Regions from separate parts of the Cellulosimicrobium protaetiae genome, predicted to be linked through region 4. Evidence: riboswitches for the same ligand, from Rfam matches in the RefSeq annotation. Region 4 holds a riboswitch; each other region holds the start of a gene.

Region 1 (5,640 bases), 1.1 Mb from region 4:
CAGGCCCAGTCGAAGAAGGCGACCAGGAGGAGCGTGGCGAAGCTGAACGCCGTGCACACGAGCGCGGCAAGCCCGAGAAGCGTCACGACGAGTCCGGCGCGATGAACCGTGCGTGGAGCACGAGGCACGTCGACAGTCACTCGGGGAGCGCGCGGTCGCGGCCGCTCCCTCTTCTGCCAGTCCCAGACGGGCTCGGGCGGTTCGTGGTGCATGGCGTGCGGCCCCCTTCGTCGACGACCCCGAGCGTCGGGGCGCGTCGCACGCTAGCGGCGCACGGGCCTCTCCGAACCGTTGTCCACAGGCCCCGTCGGCGCCGAGGTCACGAGGGCGTCGAGGCGGGCCAGCAGCCCGTCGCGGACGGTCGGCCACTCGTCGAGCAGGATCGAGAAGTACGCCGTGTCCTGGCGGGACCCGTCGGGTGCGACGCGGTGGCCGCGGAGCACGCCCTCGGGCACGGCGCCCAGGCGCCGGATCGCGCCGATGGAGCGGCTGTTGCGCGCGTCGGCCCGCAGCGCGACGCGCGCGACGTCGAGGTCCTCGAACGCGTGGCGCAGCAGCAGGTACTTGCACGCCGGGTTGGTCACGCCGCCCCACCACTCGCGCGCGTAGAACGTCGAGCCGAGCTCGATCCGGCCCTGCGAGGGCACCCACTCGTAGAGGGACGTGGACCCGCGGACGACGTCCGCGTCGCCGGGCGTGCCGCCGGACCCCGAGTCCGACCCAGCGCCGACCACCGCGAACGCCAGCCGACCGGGTGCGGCGACGGCGTCGCGGACGTAGGCGGTCATCGCTTCCGTCCCGCTCGGCACGCGGCTGGACATGCCGGCCCAGATGCCGTCGTCGACGAGGGCGCCGAGCGCGGGAGCGTGGGTCTCGTCGAGCGGGACGAGGCGGACGCCGAAGCCGTCGAGGGTGGTGTCGTGCTGCACCCGCACATCCCACCACACCCCCTCGGCCCGACCGCGTGCGAGTCACGGAACCCGTGCTTACGGTCGTGCCTCCGACGAGAGGAGCACCCATGGGACTCGGAGACAAGGCGAAGCACGCGGCCGAGGAGGCCGGCGGCAAGCTCAAGGAAGGCGCGGGCAAGCTCACGGACAACGAGCGGCTCGAGGCCGAGGGCAAGGCCGACCAGGCGAAGGCCGACCTCAAGCAGGCGGGCGACGACGTGAAGGACGCGTTCGACAAGTAGTCCGCCTCCGATGCGCTCACGAGGGCCCCGCTCCGGCGGGGCCCTCGGTGCGTCCGGGACGGAGGGTTGGGTCCGGAGCGTCGGGCGCCGTGACTACGACGCGGCGAGCGGCAGCGGGACGACCGGGTGCGCCGGGGCGAGCACGGGCACGACGCGCGGCGTGTTGATCCGCTCCAGCAGCCCGACCTCGACGGTCGGCCACTCGGGCGCGAGGATCGAGAACATCACGGAGTCGGCGCGCGTCCCGTCGGGCGCGGTGCGGTGGCCGCGCATGACGCCCTCCTCGTACGCGCCGAGGCGTCGCATCGCCCCGAGCGAGCGCGTGTTGCGCGTGTCGACGCGGAAGCCCACGCGGTGCACGTCCCACGTCTCGAACGCGTGCCGCAGGAGCAGCCACTTGGTCACGGGGTTGACGAGGCTCCCCCACGTCGAGCGGGCGTAGAACGTCCGGCCGACCTCGACGCGGCGGTCGACGAGCGACAGGTCGCGGAAGGCGGTGCTCCCGAGCACCTCGCCGGCGCCGCCGTCAGTCCCTGCGGCGCGCACGACGAAGCCCGTCAGGTCGGGCGCGGCGCGCGTCGCGGCCACGAGCTCGGCCATCCCCGCGACCCCGAAGGGCATGGGGATGCTCATGCCTGACCACATCGCCTCGTCGACGAGGCCGGCCAGTGTCTCAGCGTGCTCCAGGGCCAGCGGTTCCAGGCGGAATCCGTGCCCCGAGAGGACGACGTCGTGCAGCACAGCGCATATCAGAGCACACGCGGACGACGCCGCCAAGAGGGTCCGGCGACGTCGTGGACAACGCTTGTCGACGGCCCGGTGAACGGCTGTCCCGGCGGTCCCGCCGGCGCCAGGTCAGACGGCGGGGCCGCACCCCGCGGCGTCGGCGAGGAAGCCCGCCGCGGCGGTCGCGAAGAGTCCCTCGAGACCGGACCCCACGGGCACCGGGCGCGGGTCGTCGGCCACGGCCCAGCAGCCGTCGACGACCTCGTACCGCGTCGCAGGGCCGTGCTCCACGTACGACCGCACGGCCTCGACGAGCCGGACGACGTCCGCACCCGTCGTCCCGACGCCGACGGACGCGCGGATCGCGCCCGCGTCGTACCCGAGGCGCGCGAGCAGCGGGTGGGCGCAGAAGCGGCCGTCGCGCACGCCGATTCCGTGCTCGGCGGAGAGGTACGCGGCGACGAGGCCCGGGTCGTGACCCTCGACGGAAAACGTGACGACCCCGACCGGGTCGACCGCGTCCTCCCAGACCCGCACGACCCGCACACTCGGGACCGCCTCCAGCCCGGCGACGAGCGCCGCGCGCAGCGTCGCCTCGTGCGCGTGGAGGTCGGCCGGGTCGAGCGTCGCGAGCGCGTCGCACGCCGCCGCGAGCGCCGCGGCACCCACCACGTTGGGCGACCCGGCCTCGTGGCGCGCGGGCGCCGTCTGCCACTGCGTGCCGGTGACGGATACCTGCCGCACCGCACCGCCGCCGGCGAGGTAGGGCGTGCCCGCGTCGAGCCAGTCGCGACGGCCCACGAGCGCGCCCGCGCCGAACGGCGCGTACGTCTTGTGGCCGGAGAACGCGACGTAGTCGACGCCGGAGTCGGCGAGCGAGAACCCGCGGTGCGGGACGAGCTGGGCGCCGTCGAGGACGACGCGCGCCCCGGCGTCGTGCGCGATCCGCACGACGTCCGCGACGGGCAGCGACTCGCCCGTGACGTTCGACGCGCCGGTCACCGCGACCAGGGCGTAGGGAAAGCGCGCGAGCTCGGTGCGCAGGCCGGACAGCGTCTCCGCGACGGACGCGCCGCCCGCGAGGACCGTCGCGCCGCCCGCGCGCTGCCACGGCAGCAGGTTCGCGTGGTGCTCGACGTCGAGGACGAGCACACGACCAGGCGTCCCGTCCGCGTTCGCCGGGACGCAGCCCGCGAGCAGGTTGAGCGAGTCGGTCGTGTTGCGTGTGACGACCGTGACGTCGTCCTCGCGCGCGCCGACGAACGCGCCGATCGTGCGGCGCGACGCCTCGTAGAGCGCCGTCGAGACCTGCGACAGGTAGCCCGCGCCGCGGTGCACGCTCGCGTAGAGCGGCAGCACCTCGGTCACGCGGTCCGCGACGGAGCGCAGCGCCGGGGCCGAGGCCGCGACGTCGAGGTTCGCGTACGGGACGCTGCGGCCGTCGACGAGCGGCACGAGCGTGTCCGCGCCGACGACAGGCAGGAGGGCGGGCGCGGCAGCGATCTCCGCCAGGTCAGGGGCCGAACACTCGACGTCCGCGAGAGCAGTCATGGCACAGTCCTCCAGGGTCGTCCGGGGAGAACCTCCCCGCGCTTGCCACCCGCCGGTCGGCGTGCGGCCTGGTCGTCACCCGGGGCACCCCGCCGCGAGAGGAGGGTTGCCGGCCAGCAAACCGGGGTTTCACGCTGGCACTCATGACCTGCGTCCCAGGATGTGCGCGGGGACGCGCCGTGTCAACCGGTGGTCAGGGCGTCTCGGATGGCGGGACGCAGTCCACGGGCACGTCGAGGCGCCACCCGGACTCGCCGATCGCGTCGGGCACCCTGCCCAGGGGCTGCTCGGCGAGACGGACGTTTCGCGCGTCGGACACGTGGCGTACGATCCCGAGCAACCATCCGGAGCGGCCGAGTGACGTGGCACGTCGACGCCGCAGCAACCCCCCGGTCCGTCGCGAGGCGGTCGGGCGCAGGGTGCTACTGCCACGATCGATGGAGGAGGACTCATGAGCGACCAGTCCCAGCAGACGTCGGCAACCGGGGCGGCACTGCCCGACGCCCGACCCGCCGTCGGCTACGCCGGCGACATCACCCCGCAGCAGGCGTGGGACCTGCTGACGAACGACGAGCGCGCGGTCCTCGTCGACGTCCGCACCGAGGGCGAGTGGCGCACCATCGGCGTGCCCGACGCGACGGACCTCGGCCGCGGCGTCGTGTTCGACGAGTGGGTGACCCCGGCCGGGCCCAACCCGCGCTTCGTGGACCAGCTCGTCGAGGCGGGCCTCACGCCCGGCGACGAGCGCCCCGTCGTGTTCCTGTGCCGCTCGGGCCAGCGCTCGATCGGCGCGGCGCGCGCGGCCACGGCCGCCGGGCTCGGGCCGTCGTACAACGTGCTCGAGGGCTTCGAGGGCGCGCAGGGCTTCTCGGGCCTGCGCGACGTCGAGGGCTGGAAGGTCCGCGGCCTGCCCACCACGACCTACGACGAGGCGGCCCGATGAGCGCCGCCCAGCCCGGGAGCGTGCCCGGCGGCTCCGGCCGCAAGCCCCTGCCCGCGAGCGCGCGCCCCGCGACGCTCGCCGTGCGCGGCGGGCACCACCGCACGGAGTTCCAGGAGACCTCCGAGGCGCTGTTCCTCACGCAGGGCTACACGTACGACCGCGCCGCCGACGCCGAGGCCGCTTTCAAGGGCGAGCTCGACCGGTTCGTCTACTCGCGCTACGGCAACCCGACGGTGCACGCGTTCGAGGAGCGCCTGCGTCTGCTCGAGGGCGCAGAGGCCTGCTACGCGACGGCGTCCGGCATGTCCGCGGTGTTCACGTCGCTCGCCGCGCTCGTGGGTTCCGGGTCGCGGATCGTCGCGGCCCGCGCGCTGTTCGGGTCCAGCATCGTCATCTTCGACGAGATCTTCGCCAAGTGGGGCGTGCGGACCGACTACGTCGACGGGCACGTGCTCTCCCAGTGGGAGGAGGCGCTGTCCACGCCGGCGGACGTCGTGTTCTTCGAGACGCCGTCCAACCCCATGCAGGACATCGTCGACGCGCGGCGCGTGAGCGAGCTCGCGCACGCCGCGGGCGCGGTGGTCGTGCTCGACAACGTCTTCGCGACGCCGCTGCTCCAGAAGCCGCTCGAGCTCGGCGCGGACGTCGTCGTGTACTCGGCGACCAAGCACATCGACGGCCAGGGCCGCGTGCTCGGCGGCGCGATCCTCGGGACCGAGGAGTACGTCAACGGTCCCGTGCAGACGTTCATCCGCAACACCGGACCGACCCTCTCGGCGTTCAACGCGTGGGTGCTGCTCAAGGGCCTGGAGACGCTGCCCGTGCGCGTCGCGGCGCAGAACGCGGCGGCCGCGCAGGTCGCGGAGGCGCTCGAGCAGCTCCCGGGGATCGGGCGCGTGCGGTACCCGTTCCTCGCGTCGCACCCGCAGCGCGAGCTCGCGCTGTCGCAGCAGAGCGGCGGCGGAACGGTCGTCACGTTCGACCTCGCCGTCCCCGAGGGCACCGACCCGGAGACGGCGAAGAAGCGCGCGTTCACGTTCCTCGACGCCCTGCAGGTCGTCGACATCTCGAACAACCTCGGCGACGCCAAGTCGCTCGTCACCCACCCCGCCACGACGACCCACCGCAAGCTCGGCCCCGAGGGCCGCGCCGCCGTCGGGATCGCGGAGACGACGGTGCGCCTGTCGGCGGGCCTGGAAGACCCGAGCGACATCATCGAGGACGTCGA
Region 2 (5,640 bases), 1.2 Mb from region 4:
TCGATCGCCTGGCGCACGGCGACGTCGGTCTGCGGACCGGTGCAGCCGAGGTCGACCGAGACGCAGGTGTAGATCGTCGTCGGGTTCTGCGGCGTGTTGAGCATGCTCAGTCGACCGTCGGCGGTGATGCGCTCGGGGTCGGCGACGAACATCGCGGTCCAGTCGACCTTGCCCGTCGTCATCAGGTCCTCGGCGCTCTGGTTCGCGTCGATACCGAGGTAGCGGACCTTCTTGACCTTGGGGGCGCCGCCCCAGTAGTCCTCGTTGGCGACGAGGGTGTAGGCGGCGTCGGTCACCGTGTCGGCCTTGTAGGGGCCGGTGCCGACCGGGTTCTCGTTCGCGAAGGTGACCAGGTCGTCGACCTCGGAGAAGATGTGCTCGGGCACGACGAGCGCGGTCCCGATGAGCTGTGCCTCGGAGGTGAACTGCGGCGAGTTGAACGTCCACTTCACCGTGTACGGGTCGACGGCCTCGACCGAGACGATGAAGTCGCGCTTCGCGGCCTCGTTGGTCTGGGAGAACACGACGTCGTCGGCGTCGAACGCCTCGCCGTCGGTCCACTTGACGCCCTCGCGGAGCTTCACGGTGAGCTCGAGCCCGTCCTCGGTCCACTCGAACGACTCGCCCAGGCGGGGCTCGGGGTCGCTGGCCTGCGCCTTGTTGTAGTAGAAGAGCGGCTCGTAGATCGCGCCGTTCGCGGCGTGGAGCGGGTTGGGGAAGTACGGGTTGAAGTTCGCGACGATCGGCGTCTGCGTACCGGCCCACACGTTGAGCGTGCGCCCACCGTCCGCGGTCTCCTCGCCCTCGCCGTTCCCGGAGCCGGAGCAGCCCGTCGCCATGAGGGTCACGCCGGTCACGAGCGCAACCGCCGTGAGCAGACGCTTGCGCGCCCTGCTTCGAATCATCATCGGTCCTTTCGCATGGACGACGCGTCCTCGCGTCGTTCGTCGTGGCGCCCGGAGGCGTGTGGCAGGAACACTAACTAACCCGGGAGCCGCCGCCGACGAATACAACAGGAAAGTTACCTAACTGAGACATCCCGCACCGACACGGCTCGAGACGACGACGGCCGGCCCCCGCCGTGGCGGGGACCGACCGGTCCGCGAGGGCGACGCGCGCGTCGGCGCGTCGCCGTGTCGGTGCGGCGTCAGCGCACGGCGTCGAGCGCCGCGCGGGCAGCCCGCGCGACGTCGGGGTCCGTGACCTCGTAGCCGGCGTCGCCCCCGCCGCCCGGCCCCGCGTCGTCGGCGACGACGCGCTTCGCGGACAGGTGCACGGCGTCGACCCCCGCGGCGACGAGCGCGCCGACGTCCTGCGGACGCACGCCCCCGCCCGCCATGATCTGGAGCCGGCCGCCGAGCGGCCCGCGGGCGTGCGCGGCCATGACACCCAGACGGCCGACGCCGTCGATGCTGCGCGGTGCGCCACCCGACGTCAGGACGCGGACGGCGCCTGCGGACGCGAGCGCGTCGAGCGCCGCGACCGGGTCAGCCACGACGTCGACCGCGCGGTGGAACGTGACCTCGCGTCCGTCCGCGGCCTCGACGAGGGCCGCGAGGGCGGCGACGTCGACGAGGCCCTCCGGGGTCAGCACCCCGACCACGACGCCCGCCGCGCCCGCCTCGACGGCGGCGCGGACGTCGCGCACCTGGACGTCGAGGTCGTCGGGGCCGAGGACGAATCCCCCGGGTCGCGGACGCACGAGGACGTGTACCTCGACCGGGGTGGAGCCGTCGGCCGCGACGGACCGCGCCGTGGCCACGGCGGCCTCGACGAGACCTGCGCTCGGCGTGAGGCCGCCCGTCGCGCCCAGGCCGACGCACAGCTCGACCCGGCGGGCGCCCACGCCGGCCGCGACCCGGACGCCGTCCGGGTCCTGCACGGCGAGCTCGAGCAGGACGTCGCGGCCCGCGCGCGGCGCGGTGCCCTCGGGGTCGGTGGTCGTCACAGCGTTCTCCCGTCGTCCGGTCCGGCGGCCGTCGCGTCGCGCGTCAGCACGACGGCGGCCGTCGGCCAGGGTAGACGACGGTCAGATGACGCCGAGCGCGATGATGGCGTCGGCGACCTTGGTGAAGCCCGCGACGTTGGCGCCGAGCACGTAGTTGCCGGGCGCCCCGTACTCGTCCGCGGTCTCGACGCAGCGGTCGTGGATGCCCGCCATGATCTGCGCGAGCCGCTCCTCGGTGTACTCGAACGACCAGGAGTCGCGCGACGCGTTCTGCTGCATCTCGAGCGCCGACGTCGCGACGCCTCCGGCGTTCGCGGCCTTGCCGGGGGCGAACAGGACGCCCGCGTCCTGGAGCAGCGCGACCGCGGCCGGCGTGGTCGGCATGTTGGCGCCCTCGGCGACGGCCACGACGCCGTTCGCGACGAGCTGCTTGGCGGCGCCCTCGTCGAGCTCGTTCTGCGTCGCGCAGGGCAGCGCGACGTCGCACGGCACGTCCCAGATGGAGCCGTCGGTGACGACACGCGCCCCCGGGCGGCGTGCCGCGTAGTCCGCGACGCGTCCACGCTCGACCTCCTTGACCTGGCGCAGCAGGTCGAGGTCCACGCCCGCCTCGTCGACGACGTAGCCGGACGAGTCGGAGAACGCGACGACGGTCGCGCCGAGCTCCTGGGCCTTGGCGGTCGCGTAGGTCGCGACGTTCCCCGAGCCGGAGACCACGACGCGGCGGCCGTCGAGCTCCTGGCCGCGCGTGGCGAGCATGCTCTGCGCGAAGAGGACCGTGCCGTAGCCCGTCGCCTCGGTGCGCACGAGCGAGCCGCCCCACGAGATCCCCTTGCCCGTGAGGACGCCGGACTCGTAGCGGTTCGTGATGCGCTTGTACTGGCCGAACAGGTAGCCGATCTCGCGTCCGCCCACGCCGATGTCACCGGCCGGGACGTCGGTGTTCTCGCCGATGTGCCGGTACAGCTCGGTCATGAACGACTGGCAGAAGCGCATGACCTCGCCTTCGGAGCGCCCGCGCGGGTCGAAGTCCGACCCGCCCTTGCCCCCACCGATCGGCATGCCGGTGAGCGAGTTCTTGAAGATCTGCTCGAAGCCGAGGAACTTCACGATCCCCAGGTAGACCGACGGGTGGAACCGCAGACCGCCCTTGTACGGGCCGAGCGCCGAGTTGAACTCGACGCGGAAGCCGCGGTTGATCTGCACGCGGCCCGTGTCGTCCACCCACGGGACCCGGAAGATGATCTGGCGCTCGGGCTCGCACACGCGCTCGAGGACGGCGGCCTCGACGTAGCGCGGGTGCTTGCGCAGCACCGGGCCGAGCGAGTCGAAGACCTCGCGCACGGCCTGGTGGAACTCGGCCTCGCCGGGGTTGCGACGCAGGACCTCGTCGTAGACGGACTGCAGTCGGCTGTCCATGGGCACTCCTCGTCTGGACGCGGACGGAACTCCCGACGGTACGCCTGTGCCAGAAGTTCCCGTACCGCCGTCTCACTCCCGGGCCTGCCCACCGCCGGGCGCCGCAGGAACGGGCACCGACACATCCGTCCACCCAGTGAGAAACCCGACCGATCTGGTGCGCTTTTCCTGGCGGCGTTGCTATACCCGTCCCCAGGTCACGAGCACCAGCGCCAAGCCCCGGCTCGCTGGTCGGCAACCCCCAGTCACGGCGGGGTGCTCCGGGAGATGACCAGGTCTTCCGCACCCGTGCCCGCACGGGCCGAGCGGCAGGCAAGCGTGATCGACGACTACTGCGAGGTAACCATGACCCACCGCTCCCCCTCCCCGACGGTGCTCGCCGTCTCCGGCAACCCCCGGCCCGGCTCGCGGACGCTCGGCGCCGCCGAGACCGTGGCGCGACGCGTCGCGACCCTGCTCGGCGTGACCGACGTCACGACCATCGATCTGGCGACGCTCGCCGGCGAGGTCCTCGGCACCGAGCACCCCGCGGCCGACGCCGCGCGCGACCGGCTCGCCGCGGCGACCGTCGCCGTCGTCGCGACGCCGGTCTACAAGGCGTCGTACACCGGCCTCCTCAAGGCGTTCCTCGACCTCTACGGCCCGGACGGGCTCGCGGGCGTCGTCGTGGTGCCGCTCGTCGTCTCGGGCAACCCGGCCCACGCGCTCGTCGGCGAGGTGCACCTGCGGCCCGTGCTCGTCGAGCTCGGGGCCGTCGTCCCGACCCGCTCGCTCACCGTCACCGAGCCGCAGCTCGCGGACCTCGGGCCGGTCGTCGACACCTGGGTCGCGCGCGAGGGCGAGTCCCTGCGCCGTGCCGCGACGCCGCTCCTCGCGGACGGCGACGACCCGCTCCCCCAGGCCGGCCAGGACCGAGCTGTCGCCGACGCGCTCGCGGGGGTGGCCCGATGACCGCCGAGCTCACCCACCTGGAGGCCCTCCTGGCCGAGCAGGACGAGCCGCAGCTCTCCCCCGACGAGTACAAGTCCGTGTTCCGCGGCCACCCCGCCGGGGTCGCCGTGGTCGCGCTCGAGCACGACGGCCGGCTCGTCGGGTTCACCGCGACGTCGGTCATCTCCGTCTCCGCCGCGCCGCCGCTCCTCGCGTTCTCGCTCGCGTCGACGTCGTCGTCGTGGCCCGCCGTCTCGGCCGCGCGCACGCTCACGGTGAGCTTCCTCGCCGACCACCAGGACGACGTCTCGGCGCGGTTCGCGACGAGCGGCATCGACCGGTTCGCCGACGGCGGCTGGTCCCGCCTCGACACGGGCGAGCCCGTCGTGGACGGCGCGCTCTCCTGGGTCCGGGGCCGCGTCGTGCAACGCACGCCCGTCGGCGACTCCTACCTCGTGTCGCTGCGCGCCCTCGCATCGAGCATCGGTGACGACGAACCGCGGCACGGGTCGGCCGGCGCACCGTCGCCCCTCGTCTACCACGACCGCACGTACCACCGGATCGGCGACCACTCGGCGCTCTGACCGGCGGCGAACCGGCACCACGGGCGAGGGGCCCGACGGCGGACGCACCGCCGTCGGGCCCCTCGCCCGTCCCGTGCCGCCCCTCACGGGTGGACCGGTCACCAGCTCCAGCCGCGCGCGCTGAGCTCGAGCTCCTCGCGGAACCGCTCGTCGTCACCCGTGCGGAACCCGGCCCGCAGCGGGGCGTCCTCGACCGAGAGCCCGGTGAGCCGGCACGCTTCCCGCAGCAGCGCGTCGTACGCGCCCTGCACCGCCAGGTAGTGGTGCGCGCGGGCGAAGACGTCCGGGTCCGCCTCCAGGCGTCGCATCTCCGCCGCGAGCTCGCTCAGCCGCACCTGGAGCGCGAGCGTCGCGAGCGGGTCGGGAGGCGCCGGGCGGCGGCGCAGCAGACGCGGCCGGCTGTTCGTCCGGTGGCTCGGGGGCCGGCCGGCGCGGCGCAGCACCCACCACGCGGCGGCGACCGTGCACGCCGTCGCGCACCAGATCATGAGCAGCCACGACATCGGAGCCGACCTCTGCGCGGGGGAACCCACAGGACACCTCCATCGTAGGTCCGTACGGCGCCCCGAGCCATGGGTCTCCCGTACCGTCCCCCGGACGACGGCACGGCCGTACGATTCCGGCGACGGCGCGACACGAGGACGGGGACCGCGCATGAGGACAGCACGGCGGTTGCGGACGGTCGCCTTCCGCGGCCGGTTCTGGGCCGCGCTCGTGCTCCCCCTGTGCCTCGTGGCCGGGGCCGTCGCCGCGGGCGGC
Region 3 (5,640 bases), 1.2 Mb from region 4:
TCCGCCTGCTGCGCGTCGAGCTGCGGGGCGGCCTGGGCGAGCGCGCCGGCGGCCTCCGCCTGCGCGCGGGCCTCGTCGATCTGCGCCTGGCCGGCGTCGAGCTGGGCGCGCGCGGCGTCGATCTGCGCCTGGCCGGCGTCGAGCTGGGTGCGACCGTCCTCGATCTGCGTCCGTCCCGCCTCGATCTGGGTGCGGCCGTCCTCGACCTGGGCGGCCTGGTCGGCGAGCTCGGCCTGCGTCGCGAACGGGTCGATCACCGTCTCGACGCCGTCGACCTCCTCGGCGTCGGCGATGCGGTCGGCGACCGCGGCCTCCTGCTCGGACGTGAACGCGGACCCGTCCTCGGTGGTGAAGACGATCGTGCCGCTCCCGCCGGACGCCTCGGGGAGGGCCGTCTGCAGCCGGTCGGTCACCTCCGCCGTCGGCGTCCCCGGGATCGAGAAGCTGGTGGCGAGCGTGCCGCCGAACGCGACGAACGCCGCGCCGGCGAGGACGAGGACCGCGAGCCAGGCCGCGAGGACGGTCTTCGCCCGCCGCGCGCACGCGCGGCCGAGTCGGTACAGGAGTTCAGCCATGAGGATCCTTCGGTGGGAGGTCCGGTGAGGTCCGGGTGCGTCGTGGAGCGGGTCGTGGAGCGGGTCGGGTGCGGGCTGGTCGGCGGTGCTCTCGGGCGTCAGGCGGTGGCGGCATGGCCGGTGCGGGTACGCGTGACCAACCGGTCGAGCAGGTCGTCCCACGTGCGGCGTGACGCGTCGTCGTCGGCCGCGCCGGTGGCGGCCCACCAGCGTCGCTGGATCACGAGCACGCCCGCCATGAGCGCGGCGACGAGCATCTCGATCTCGAGCGGGTCGACGTCGGGGTGCCGGCGCGTCGTCTCGGCGACCAGGCGCTCGGCGAGGTGGGTGAACGTGCGCACGACCATCGTCGTGACGCGCGGCGTGGGTTCGGTCGCGGTCCCGCCGAGGGCGCGCGTGAGGTAGGCCATCGGGCCCACGAGGTCGGTGCCGCGGAGCGCGGCGGTGAGGTCGTCGAGCGGCGTCGTGCGGTCGGTGCCGGGTTCCGCCGCGCTCGCCCCGAGCGCGTCGACGACCGTGCCGAGCACGTCCTCGCACACCTCGACCACGACGTCGTCGAGCGACGCGAAGTGGTTGAAGATCGTGCGGCGTGCGACGTCCGCCCGGGCCGCGAGCTCGTCGACGGTGAAGCGGGCACCGCCGTTCTCCTCCATGAGCGAGGCTGCGGCGTCGACGATCGCCCGTCGGTGCCGAGCGCGCAGCGCCGTACGGCGGTCGGGCGCGGGGCCGGTCACGAGGCCGGTCACGCGGCCGGACGCGGAGCTCGTCGCAGATCTCGTCGCCGGGTCGGTCACGGGCACGCCCGACGGCTCGGTCGCGGAGGGGAGGGGCACCTCTTGACACTAAGTGCATTGATGCACTCGGTGCAAATAGCGCCCTGGGCGACTCAAAGTTGACCGATCAAGTCCAGTATGTGGGAAGGTCTCCTCGGTGCGTTGACACCCCTCGGTGGTCGCTCGTAAGTTCCCGCGCAACCGAGGTCGTCGCACCCCGGTCACAGGACATGGTCATGAGCTCCGACATCAAGCCCCGGCTCGTCGGACGGCAACCCTCCCGCGCGGCGGGGTGCCCCGGGTGAGGACCAGGCCCCGCGTCGCGCGGACAGCGCGTGGCACGGGGCAACGACGCGGAGCCCGGCGACGGGCACGAAGGAGACGGACGATGGACCGGCGAGAGTCGAGCACGGCGGTGCGCACCCCGGTGCGCGCCGTGCACGCGTCGACGTGCCCCTGTCCGCCCGCGGGCGCCCCCGTCGCCCGAGCCCTGGGGACCGCGGTTCCCGCGCGCGCCGCCTGTTGTCGCTGACGACGACCCGCCCCTGACCCCCCGCGCGCACGGCGCGCGGGCCGGTCGCCCCGGCATCCCCACCGCCGTCCTGTCGCCGCGCGGCGGGACCACCCTGCCCACCCCTCCGGCACCCCGCCGCGCCCCCGCCGCGCCCTGAGCGCGCCGTCGGCGCTCCACCGAGAACGGATCCTCGCGATGCCCGACCCCCGCCCCGCCCGTACCGTCCACCTCGGCGTCGACCTCACCGACGCCGGCGCGCACCCCGCCGCCTGGCGGACCGTGGGCTCCCAGGCCCAGCGGCTCTTCGACGCCAAGCGCCTCGTCGAGCTCGTCGCCACCGCCCAGCGCGGACTGCTCGACCTCGTCACGCTCGACGATGCGTTCACGCTCCAGCCGGGCCGCAACGGGTCCGTGCGGGGCCGGCTCGACGCCGCGCTCGTCGCGTCCCGCCTCGCGCCCCGCAGCGCGGGCATCGGTCTCGTCCCGACCGTGACGACCACGCACACCGAGCCGTTCCACGTGTCCAAGGCGATCGCGACGATCGACCACGTGAGCGCGGGCCGCGCCGGGTGGCAGGTCGGGTGGTCCACGACCCCGGCGGAGGCCGCGGCCTTCGGTCGCAAGGGCGCCCAGGACGAGCCCGACGCGGTCGCCGAGGCCGACGAGGCGGTCGAGGTCGTCGCACGGCTGTGGGACTCGTGGGAGGACGACGCGGAGATCCGCGACGTCGCGACGGGCCGGTTCGTGGACCGCGAGAAGCTCCACTACGTCGACCACGAGGGCATCCGCTTCGCCGTCAAGGGGCCGTCGATCACGCCGCGCCCGCCGCAGGGCCAGCCGCCCGTCGTCGTCCGGGCGGACACGCCTGCCTCGCTCGACCTCGCGGCCCGCCGGGCCGACGTCGTGCGGGTCCGCGCCGCGACGCGCGACGAGGCCACCGCGCTCCGGTCGCAGGTGCGCGACGCGGCCGCCGACGCCGGGCGCGACCCCGACACGCTCCGGGTCCTCGTGGACGCGTACGTCGTCGTCGGCGACACGCGCGCGAGCGCCCAGGCCCGCCTCGACCTGCTCGAGGACCTCGAGGGCGTCTCGTGGGACACCGACTCGCTCACGCACGTCGGCACGGCGCGCGACCTCGCCGTCACGGTCGAGGAGTGGGCGCACGCCGGCGCGGCCGACGGCTTCCTCCTGCGCCCGTCGTCCCTGAGCACCGACCTCGACGCGATCGTCGACGGCGTCGTGCCGCTCCTGCAGGGCGCGGGCCTGTTCCGCACCGCCTACCCCGGGACCACCCTGCGCGACACGCTCGGCCTCCCGCTCCCTGCCAACCGCTACGCGGCGATCGCCTGAACCCGGACGGACCGACGACATGAGCACGCGCCCCCGCAAGCAGATCCACCTCGGCGCCCACTTCCCGGGCGTCAACAACACCACCGTCTGGAGCGACCCCCGCTCGCGCAGCCAGATCGACTTCGCCTCGTTCGAGCACCTCGCGCGTCGCGCCGAGGACGCGAAGCTCGACTTCTTCTTCCTCGCCGAGGGCCTGCGCCTGCGCGAGCACAAGGGCCGCATCCACGACCTCGACGTCGTGGGGCGCCCCGACACCCTGCCCGTGCTGGCCGCGCTCGCGGCGGTCACGGACCGCCTCGGCCTCGCGGGCACGATCAACACGACGTTCAACGAGCCGTGGGAGCTCGCGAAGCAGTTCGCGACGCTCGACCTGCTCTCCGAGGGCCGCGCGGCCTGGAACCTCGTGACGAGCCCCGACGCCTTCACGGGAGCCAACTTCCGCCGCGGCGGCTACCTCCCGTACCCGGAGCGCTACGCCCGGGCGGCCGAGGTCGTCGAGGTCGCGCGCGCCCTGTGGGACTCGTGGGACGACGACGCGGTGCTGGCCGACCGCATCGCGGGCGAGTTCCTGCGCCCTGGGTCGGTGCGGCCGGTCGCGCACCACGGGACGTACGCGGACGTCGTCGGGCTGTTCGAGACGCCGCGCGGGCCGCAGGGCCACCCGGTCCTGTTCCAGGCGGGCGACTCCGCCGACGGCCGCGACTTCGCCGCCCGGACCGCCGACGTCGTGTTCTCCGCGCACTCGACGTTCGACGCCGGTCGCGCGTTCTACGAGGACGTCAAGGGGCGCCTCGCCGCGCACGGGCGCGACCGGGACTCCCTGAAGATCCTGCCCGCGACCGTCGTCGTGCTGGGCGACACGCCCGCCGAGGCGGAGGAGCGCGCGCGGGAGATCCGGCTCCAGCAGGTCTCGGGCCCGACGGCGATCGCGTTCCTCGAGCAGGTCTGGGGCCGCGACCTCGAGGCGTACGACCCCGAGGGGCCGTTGCCCGACGTCGACCCCGACACGGAGAACCTGTCGATCACGCGCGGGCGCGTGCGGCACGCGAAAGACCCGGCGGCGGTCGCCGCGGCGTGGCGCGAGCAGGCCGAGGCGAACGGCTGGTCGATCCGCGAGCTCGTCATCCAGGTGACGTCGCGCGGCGGGTTCGTCGGCACGCCGCAGCAGGTCGCGGACGACATCGACCGCCACGTCCAGGAGGACGCCTCCGACGGCTTCATCCTCGTCCCGCACCTCACGCCGGGCGGGCTCGACGACGTCTTCGACCGCGTCGTCCCGCTGCTCCAGGAGCGCGGCTCGTTCCGCACGGAGTACGAGGGCACGACCCTGCGCGAGCATCTCGGCCTCGCCCGGCCCGGAGCCGCGCCGCGGGCCGCCGACCCCGAGCCGGCCTCGGCCGAGCTCGTCGGCTGACCGCAGCCCGACCTGCACCAGTCCCGCAGACCTGCACCGCACCGACCTCGGAGGACCCATGAGCACGAGCACGCCGACCGCCACGGGCGCCGTGGCCGACGACCCCGCCGCCCCCGGGCCGGCCGCCGACGCGCAGGACGCCGCCGCGTGGGCGGCGTGGCACGCCGAGCGCGAGGACGGGCTGCGCCCGCCGCACGGCTGGCTGAGCCTCGTCGCGTACCACTGGCTCCCGGCCGAGCCCGCCGCACTGCCCGGCGTGCCCGGGCTCTGGTGGGCCGACGCCGACGGCGCGCACCACCGCGCGGGCGAGGGCGGCGCCGTCCGCACGACGACGGGCGACTCCGTCGGGACCGTCGTCGTCACGGAGGGCGGGTCGTCGGTCGCGGGCACGTTCCTGCCGGACGGCCGGGACGCGGGCGACCCGGCGGACGGGGGTGAGACGCGCGAGGTCGCGGTGGAGGTCGTGCGCCGCACGGGCCGGTACGCCGTCCGGCTGCGCGACCCACTCGCCCCCGCCAGGACGGGGTTCGACGGCGTCCCGACGTTCGCGTACGACCCCGCCTGGGTCGTGGACGCGGCGGTGCGCTGGTACGACGCGCCGCGGCCCGTGGTCGTCGGCGCCGCGCGCCCCGGGCTGGTGCACCACGTGAGCACGGTCGGCGAGGTCGACCTCGTGGTCGAGCGTGACGGGGGCTCCCACCGCGCGACGCTCGTCCTCACGGGCAAGCCCGGCGGCGCGGTGACGCTGCTGTTCAGCGACGAGGCCTTGCACCTCGACGAGGCCGTCGCGCCCTGGCGCGTGCTGTGGGTGGAGGCCGACGTGGCGCCCGGCACCGAGGGGCGCGTGCGCCTCGACCTCAACCGCACGATCAACCTCCCGTACGCGTTCAGCGACTTCGGCACCTGCCCGGCGCCGGTCGAGGGCAACCACGTGCCGTTCGCCGTCACCGCGGGCGAGAGGGCACCCCGATGACCGCGCTCGCGGCGGGACCGGCCACGACGGGATCGACCGGG
Region 4 (5,640 bases):
CCTGACCGCCCGCCGCACCGTCCGTCCAGCAGCACGACGAAGGGAACCGCTATGCCTGACCAGACCCTCACCCACCTCGCCATGCTGCTCGACCGGTCCGGCTCGATGCAGTCGATCAAGCAGGCCACCGAGCAGGGCTTCGACCTGTTCCTCACCGAGCAGCGCGACGCGCCCGGCCGCTGCACGGTCACGCTCGCGCAGTTCGACAACGAGTTCGAGGAGGTCTACACCGACCTCGACGTGCGCGAGGTCCCCCCGCTCGACCTGCGCCCGCGCGGCATGACCGCGCTGCTCGACTCCATCGGGCGCCTCGTGCAGACGACCGCGCTGCGTATCGCTCAGCTCCCCGAGGAGCAGCGGCCCGGCGCCGTGATCGTCGGCATCATGACCGACGGCCTCGAGAACGCGTCGAAGGAGTACACGCACGCCGCGATCAAGGCGCTCGTCACCGAGCGCGAGGAGCAGTTCGGCTGGACGTTCCTCTACATGGGCGCCAACCAGGACGCGATCGAGGTCGGCGCGTCGATCGGTGTGAAGCGCGAGCGGTCGCTCACGTACGACACGGCGAACGTCGACCAGGCGTACGCCGCGACGTCGCGCAGCATGGCCGCGATGCGCGGCGCCGTGTGGGCCGGCGCGGCGCCCGCTGCGGCACGCGACCAGCACGCCGCGTACACCGAGGCGGACCGCGCGGCGGCCGGTGGCTCCGCGCCTGAGCGCGCGAGCACTCCGACCGGTCGTCGCAGCCCTGCGCCCGCACCGGTGCGGCCCGCCCCGCGCGGGACGAAGGACGACCCGTTCGACGAGCGGCACCTGCTGGACCACGTGCGGTCGGTGCTCGCGTCGGGCGCGCCGACGCTCGCCGACGTGGGGACGTTCGGTGGACGCGCTGTCGTCTGGGCGACCGTGTGCGGCGTGCCGGTCTACCTCAACGCGGACTCGTCGCGCGCGGCGCTGCAGCAGCTCGTGGATGCGGCTGCGGGTGGACCTCTCCCGTGGACCGTCATCGCGAGCCAGAGTGGCCAGCTCAACAAGGTGACGTTCCGGTCCGGAGCGCGCGTGCCCGGGTTCTACTGCTACGCGCGCGAGACCCAGCCCACGGCAGGCCCGCTGGGAGGCGCCGTCGTCGCGCACTGAAGGTCCGACGCCGTGGGACGGGCCGCGAGGTGCGGCCCGTCCTGCGGTGCAGCTCCGGCTGTGGGCCGCCGAGGCGAGCCGACGCGGTCGTCGACTCTCTGCCTCAAGAGAGTCGACTACCGTGCCTCCAGAGACGACGGGTGAGTACCCGACGCACGACGTGAGCAGGGGGCTGCTTCATGGAGGATCCGCGCGCGGCGGCGAGGGCGGGACGAGTCCGGCGGCACGCACGATGGGTCGTGCCGCTCGTCGCCGCACCCGCCGTGTTCCTCGCTTGCGTCCTCGTCCTCGACGCGCTCAACCGGCACGAGCTCTACCACGGGGCGTGGGCGTTCCTCGTGCTCCTGGTGGTCGCCGTGGCGTTCCTCGGGCCGGTCGCCCTGCTCGCTGTCGCGATCGCAAAGGGCGCCAGGACATTCCGGGAGCACCGGCGCAGCCGCGGTCGGTTCTCTGCGACCGAGCGTGCCGAGATCGGCCGGCGCGACGCCGCCGCGCACGCGTGGGCGAAAGCCCAGGGCCTGCACCGGCAACTCCTCGCGCGGGAGGTTCCGCCCACGCTGCGGGTGTGGGACGTCGTCCCGTACGCGGGCGAGGAGTTCTTCTGCGACGTGCCCGCCGGGTACGCGCGCTACTACGGGACGACCGTCAGCTACACGCAGACGTCGGGGTTCTACTACGGGCGGCCGTCGTTCGTCCTCACCGGCCTTGCCGTGACGGCGATCGCCAACGCCGCCGAGCGTAGCGCCGCCCAGGCGCAGGCCCGAGAGCAGTGGCGTGAGCGCTGCGTCTCCCGGCTCGTCGTGAGCAACCACCGGCTGCTGGTCCAGGTGCATGGGCGATGGCTGTCGTTCGACTACTCCGCGATGACGGCGGTATTCCCCGAACCCGGCGGGTGGGCCCTCGTCTGCCAGTTCTCCTCGACCGAGCCGCTCTTGCTCACTGGCGACCACGCCCCTTTCGCCGCGGTGATGACCCTGTACAGGACGCACGGCGAGCAGGCGCTGAGAGATCACCCCGGTCTGGAGCCACTCCGGCCGGTGCACGGCCCGGCCAGCCCGGGGAGCGAGGTTGCTTCCGATCAGCGGGTGAGGTAGACAACTGCCCAGGTCACGAGTGACTGGCGAGACGCCCTCCGCGTGCCGGTCCGGCAACCGCGCCCCTCGCGCACGGTGCCCCAGGAGGAAGACCGGCCCTGGCCGAACGGTCAGGGAAGTGCGAGGTCGACGTCCGCCTCGGTGCGTTGCTGCGCGCCCGGGTGCCGTCGGCCCTGACCGAAGGGCTGCTCCGATGAACCCGACCCCGACCATGACCCTGTGGGTCCGTACCGACGACGCGTGCCAGCTGCTCGTGAGCGACGAGGGGCACCTCGTGTGCCCGGTCCACACCGGGCACCCGCGCCCGGTCCCGTCGCGCGGGTGCTCGTTCAACCCGTTCCTGCGTCTCTGCCACGTCTGCCTGAGCGAGCGCGTCCAGATGACGAGCCGCTTCCACATCGAGCGACGCGTTTGCGACGCGTGCCAGAAGGTCGACGCCTCGCTCGCCAAGTCGCTCGGTGCCGAACCCCTGACCGGGATCACGCAGGACCACCAGACCCTGCGGCGCATGGAGGCCTACGTCACGCTCGTCTTCCCGACGCGGTGGCGGCGCGCGCGCGAGAGCGGCCTCGGCGTCGTCGAGCTCGACACGAGCGCACCGTTCTGGGGCAGGAAGCGCGACGGCCGGGTCGAGCCCCAGCCATCCACGACGGTGCGGCACTTTGCGCGACTCGACCACTGGCGCCACCGTGGTGGTGGCGGGCCGGACTCCGTGTCCCGCCGCGCCGCGTTCCTCGCGTGGGCACGGGCCGTGCACCCCGCGAGCCCCGTGGCGGTCGCAGCGGGTGAAATCCCGTGACGCGCGAGACCGCAGGTCGTCAGGCCCGTGACGTCGTCGGCACGGTGCGGTACGAACGGCACATGCCGCTCGCGTTCCCGCCCGACCCGACGTTCCCCGACGACGGCGGCGCCGAGCGCGCCGTGTGGGACGCTCTGCGCGAACAGCTTCCCGACGACGTCGTGCTGTTCCACGGGGTGCACGTGCAGGAGGACGAGCAGGAGTACGAGATCGACGTGCTCGTCGCCTGGCCAGGGGTCGGGCTCGCCGCGATCGAGGTCAAGGGCGGGCACGTCGACCGGGTCGACGGCACCTGGTTCCAGGGCAACGGTCCCCGGCGGCACCGCATCGACCCGGTGCGCCAGGTCCAGGGTGCACGGCACGCGCTGCAGGCCCTGCTGCGCCGTCGCGACCTGTGGGCCGCGGAGGCGCGCACCGCGCACCTCGTGGCGTTCCCGCACCGGTACGTCCCGCGCGACTGGGAGACGGTCGACCTTCCACGGGACATGCTCGTGGACCGCGGCGACCTGGAGCGGTCGGGCGGCGTCGCCGAGCGGGTGAAGCGCGCCGTCGAGCGTCACGGCCAGGGCCATGCCGGGCTCGCGGCCGACGACGTCCCCGCCCTCGTGGACTCGCTCGCCAGCGGCTTCCCCAGCCAGGCGGAGCACCTGTCGCTCGCCCTGGAGCACGAGACGCGCCTGGAGCAGATGACCCGCGACCAGGCCCGCGTCCTCGACGCGCTCTCCGAGGTGCGCAGGATGCGGGTCGTCGGCGGCGCGGGGGCGGGCAAGACGTGGCTCGCGCTCGAGCAGGCGCGACGGCGTGCACGGGCGGGCGAGCGCGTCGCCCTGCTCTGCTACTCGCGGGGGCTCGGACGCTACCTCGAACGCGTCACCCAGACGTGGCCGGCGCGCGACCGGCCCGCCTACGTGGGACTGTTCCACGACCTGCCGCTGAGCTGGGGCGCCGAGCGCGGCGCCGACGACGACCCGGACTACTGGGAGCGGCACCTGCCGACCGAGCTCGGCCGGCTCGCGGGCGAGCGTCCGTCGACGGACCTGTTCGACGCCGTCGTCGTGGACGAGGCGCAGGACTTCGGCGACCTCTGGTGGCCGTCGCTCCTGCGGTGCCTGCGCGACCCGGACGACGGTGGGCTCTACGTCTTCCTCGACGACGCGCAACGGGTCTTCCCTCGGGGTGTCGACGTACCGCTCCAGCTCGTCCCCGTGACGCTGCGCGAGAACCTGCGCTCCACGAAGCAGATCGCCCAGGTGTTCGGCGCGCTCTCACCCGACACCCTCACCCCACGAGGGATGAACGGCCCCCGCGTGCGGATCGTCGACGTGCCCGCCGCCGCAGCCGTGGAGGCCGCCGACGACGCCGTCGAGGCGCTGCTCGACGAAGGGTGGAACCCCGGCCAGGTCGCGCTCCTGGCCACGGGACGCCGCCACCCCGCCCAGGTCAACGAGGTCACCGTCGGCGGGTACGCCGCCTACTGGGACGCGTTCTTCGCGGAGGAGGACGTGTTCTTCGGGCACGTCCTCGGGTTCAAGGGCCTCGAACGTCCCGCGGTCGTGCTGTCCGTCAACGGCGTCCGGGACGAGGCGCGAGCCCGAGAGATGCTCTACACGGGCCTGTCACGCGCCCGCTCGCTGCTCGTCGTCGTCGGCGACCGGTCGTGGATCGAGGGCGTCGGAGGAGAGGCCGTGCGACGACGGCTCACGGAAGCGCAGGCCTGGGCTCCCGTCGGTTCGGGGGCGGACGCCTGACGGCGCCCGTCCTGGGCCGGGAACGGGTCAGGAGACGGTTGCCGCCTCGGCGTGGGCGGGGAGCAGATCGCTGCGGCGGCCGTTCCACAGGACCGCGAGCTCGTCGCGTGCACGGGTCGCCGCGACGTAGAGCAGGGACCGTTCGCGCAGCTCGCCGTCGGCGCGATCGGCCTCCGGCAGGGCCGACAACCCGTAGCCCCAGCCCTGCTCGTCCGACGAGACGCCGAACAGGATGACACGCTTGAACTCCATGCCCTTGGAGCGGTGCATGGTCATGACGAGCACGCTCCCGGTCCCGGTCGAGGCGTCGTCCTGGATGAACTTCGCCTTGACGCCACGCTCGCTCAGCGCGTGGACGACCTTGTCGCCGGTGTTCTTGGTGCGGACGAGCACGCCGATCGTCTCGGGGGCGTCCCCGGCGTCCCCGGCGTCGCGCCAGCCGCGGACGAGCTCGGCAGCCTGTTCGTACTCGTCGAGGAGCGAGGACGCCCGGACCTCTCGGGGCGCGGGCCCGGACCGCGCGGAGCGGTAGCCGGTGGCGGCCGCGTCCCCTGCCTCCATGTCGACCCAGTCCTCCCCGGCCAGCACGCCGACGGCGTAGCGCAGCACTTGTGCGGTCGTGCGGTAGTTGAGGGTGAGGCGCCGGGACCGGCCGACGATGTTGATCCCGTACCGGGACAGCACGACCTTCTGCCCGTAGATACGCTGCTGCGAGTCCTCGGCGAGGAAGAGGTCGTCCGGTCCCTGGGCGACGAGTGCCCGCAGGAAGACGAGGCGGGCGGGTGCGAGGTCCTGCGCCTCGTCGACGAGGACGTGGTCCGCGACGCGCGGCACCCCGGCCGCGGCCTGGGCGTCGAGGTGC

Evidence for each region. Region 4 has a riboswitch for S-adenosylmethionine ahead of FIC82_RS03935 (hypothetical protein). Riboswitches for the same ligand answer to the same signal wherever they lie in the genome.
Region 1: linked by a shared signal. The riboswitch ahead of FIC82_RS18915 (aminotransferase class V-fold PLP-dependent enzyme) and the one ahead of FIC82_RS03935 (hypothetical protein) in region 4 are both predicted to bind S-adenosylmethionine.
Region 2: linked by a shared signal. The riboswitch ahead of FIC82_RS18700 (NADPH-dependent FMN reductase) and the one ahead of FIC82_RS03935 (hypothetical protein) in region 4 are both predicted to bind S-adenosylmethionine.
Region 3: linked by a shared signal. The riboswitch ahead of FIC82_RS18810 (LLM class flavin-dependent oxidoreductase) and the one ahead of FIC82_RS03935 (hypothetical protein) in region 4 are both predicted to bind S-adenosylmethionine.

Annotation. Positions count from the first base shown of each region.
Region 1 covers NZ_CP052757.1:4,389,201-4,394,840, forward strand. The annotation lists gene FIC82_RS18895 (hypothetical protein) at 1-86, opposite strand, end outside; gene FIC82_RS18900 (GNAT family N-acetyltransferase) at 264-929, opposite strand; gene FIC82_RS18905 (CsbD family protein) at 1,019-1,192, shown strand; gene FIC82_RS18910 (GNAT family N-acetyltransferase) at 1,286-1,933, opposite strand; gene FIC82_RS18915 (aminotransferase class V-fold PLP-dependent enzyme) at 2,048-3,469, opposite strand; SAM riboswitch class IV at 3,503-3,618, opposite strand; gene FIC82_RS21205 (hypothetical protein) at 3,663-3,788, opposite strand; SAM riboswitch class I at 3,807-3,913, shown strand; gene FIC82_RS18920 (rhodanese-like domain-containing protein) at 3,921-4,412, shown strand; gene FIC82_RS18925 (O-succinylhomoserine sulfhydrylase) at 4,409-5,640, shown strand, end outside.
Region 2 covers NZ_CP052757.1:4,339,692-4,345,331, forward strand. The annotation lists gene FIC82_RS18685 (ABC transporter substrate-binding protein) at 1-905, opposite strand, end outside; gene FIC82_RS18690 (copper homeostasis protein CutC) at 1,148-1,948, opposite strand; gene gdhA (NADP-specific glutamate dehydrogenase) at 2,030-3,367, opposite strand; SAM riboswitch class IV at 3,563-3,692, shown strand; gene FIC82_RS18700 (NADPH-dependent FMN reductase) at 3,713-4,318, shown strand; gene FIC82_RS18705 (flavin reductase family protein) at 4,315-4,881, shown strand; gene FIC82_RS18710 (hypothetical protein) at 4,980-5,384, opposite strand; gene FIC82_RS18715 (hypothetical protein) at 5,536-5,640, shown strand, end outside.
Region 3 covers NZ_CP052757.1:4,363,634-4,369,273, reverse strand. The annotation lists gene FIC82_RS18820 (MMPL family transporter) at 1-575, opposite strand, end outside; gene FIC82_RS18815 (TetR/AcrR family transcriptional regulator) at 674-1,321, opposite strand; SAM riboswitch class IV at 1,581-1,688, shown strand; gene FIC82_RS18810 (LLM class flavin-dependent oxidoreductase) at 2,058-3,212, shown strand; gene FIC82_RS18805 (NtaA/DmoA family FMN-dependent monooxygenase) at 3,232-4,626, shown strand; gene FIC82_RS18800 (DUF1684 domain-containing protein) at 4,685-5,599, shown strand; gene FIC82_RS18795 (GNAT family N-acetyltransferase) at 5,596-5,640, shown strand, end outside.
Region 4 covers NZ_CP052757.1:906,604-912,243, forward strand. The annotation lists gene FIC82_RS03920 (hypothetical protein) at 1-5, shown strand, start outside; gene FIC82_RS20790 (hypothetical protein) at 52-1,137, shown strand; gene FIC82_RS03930 (hypothetical protein) at 1,377-2,231, shown strand; SAM riboswitch class IV at 2,243-2,358, shown strand; gene FIC82_RS03935 (hypothetical protein) at 2,425-3,030, shown strand; gene FIC82_RS03940 (nuclease-related domain-containing DEAD/DEAH box helicase) at 3,027-4,778, shown strand; gene FIC82_RS03945 (UvrD-helicase domain-containing protein) at 4,806-5,640, opposite strand, start outside.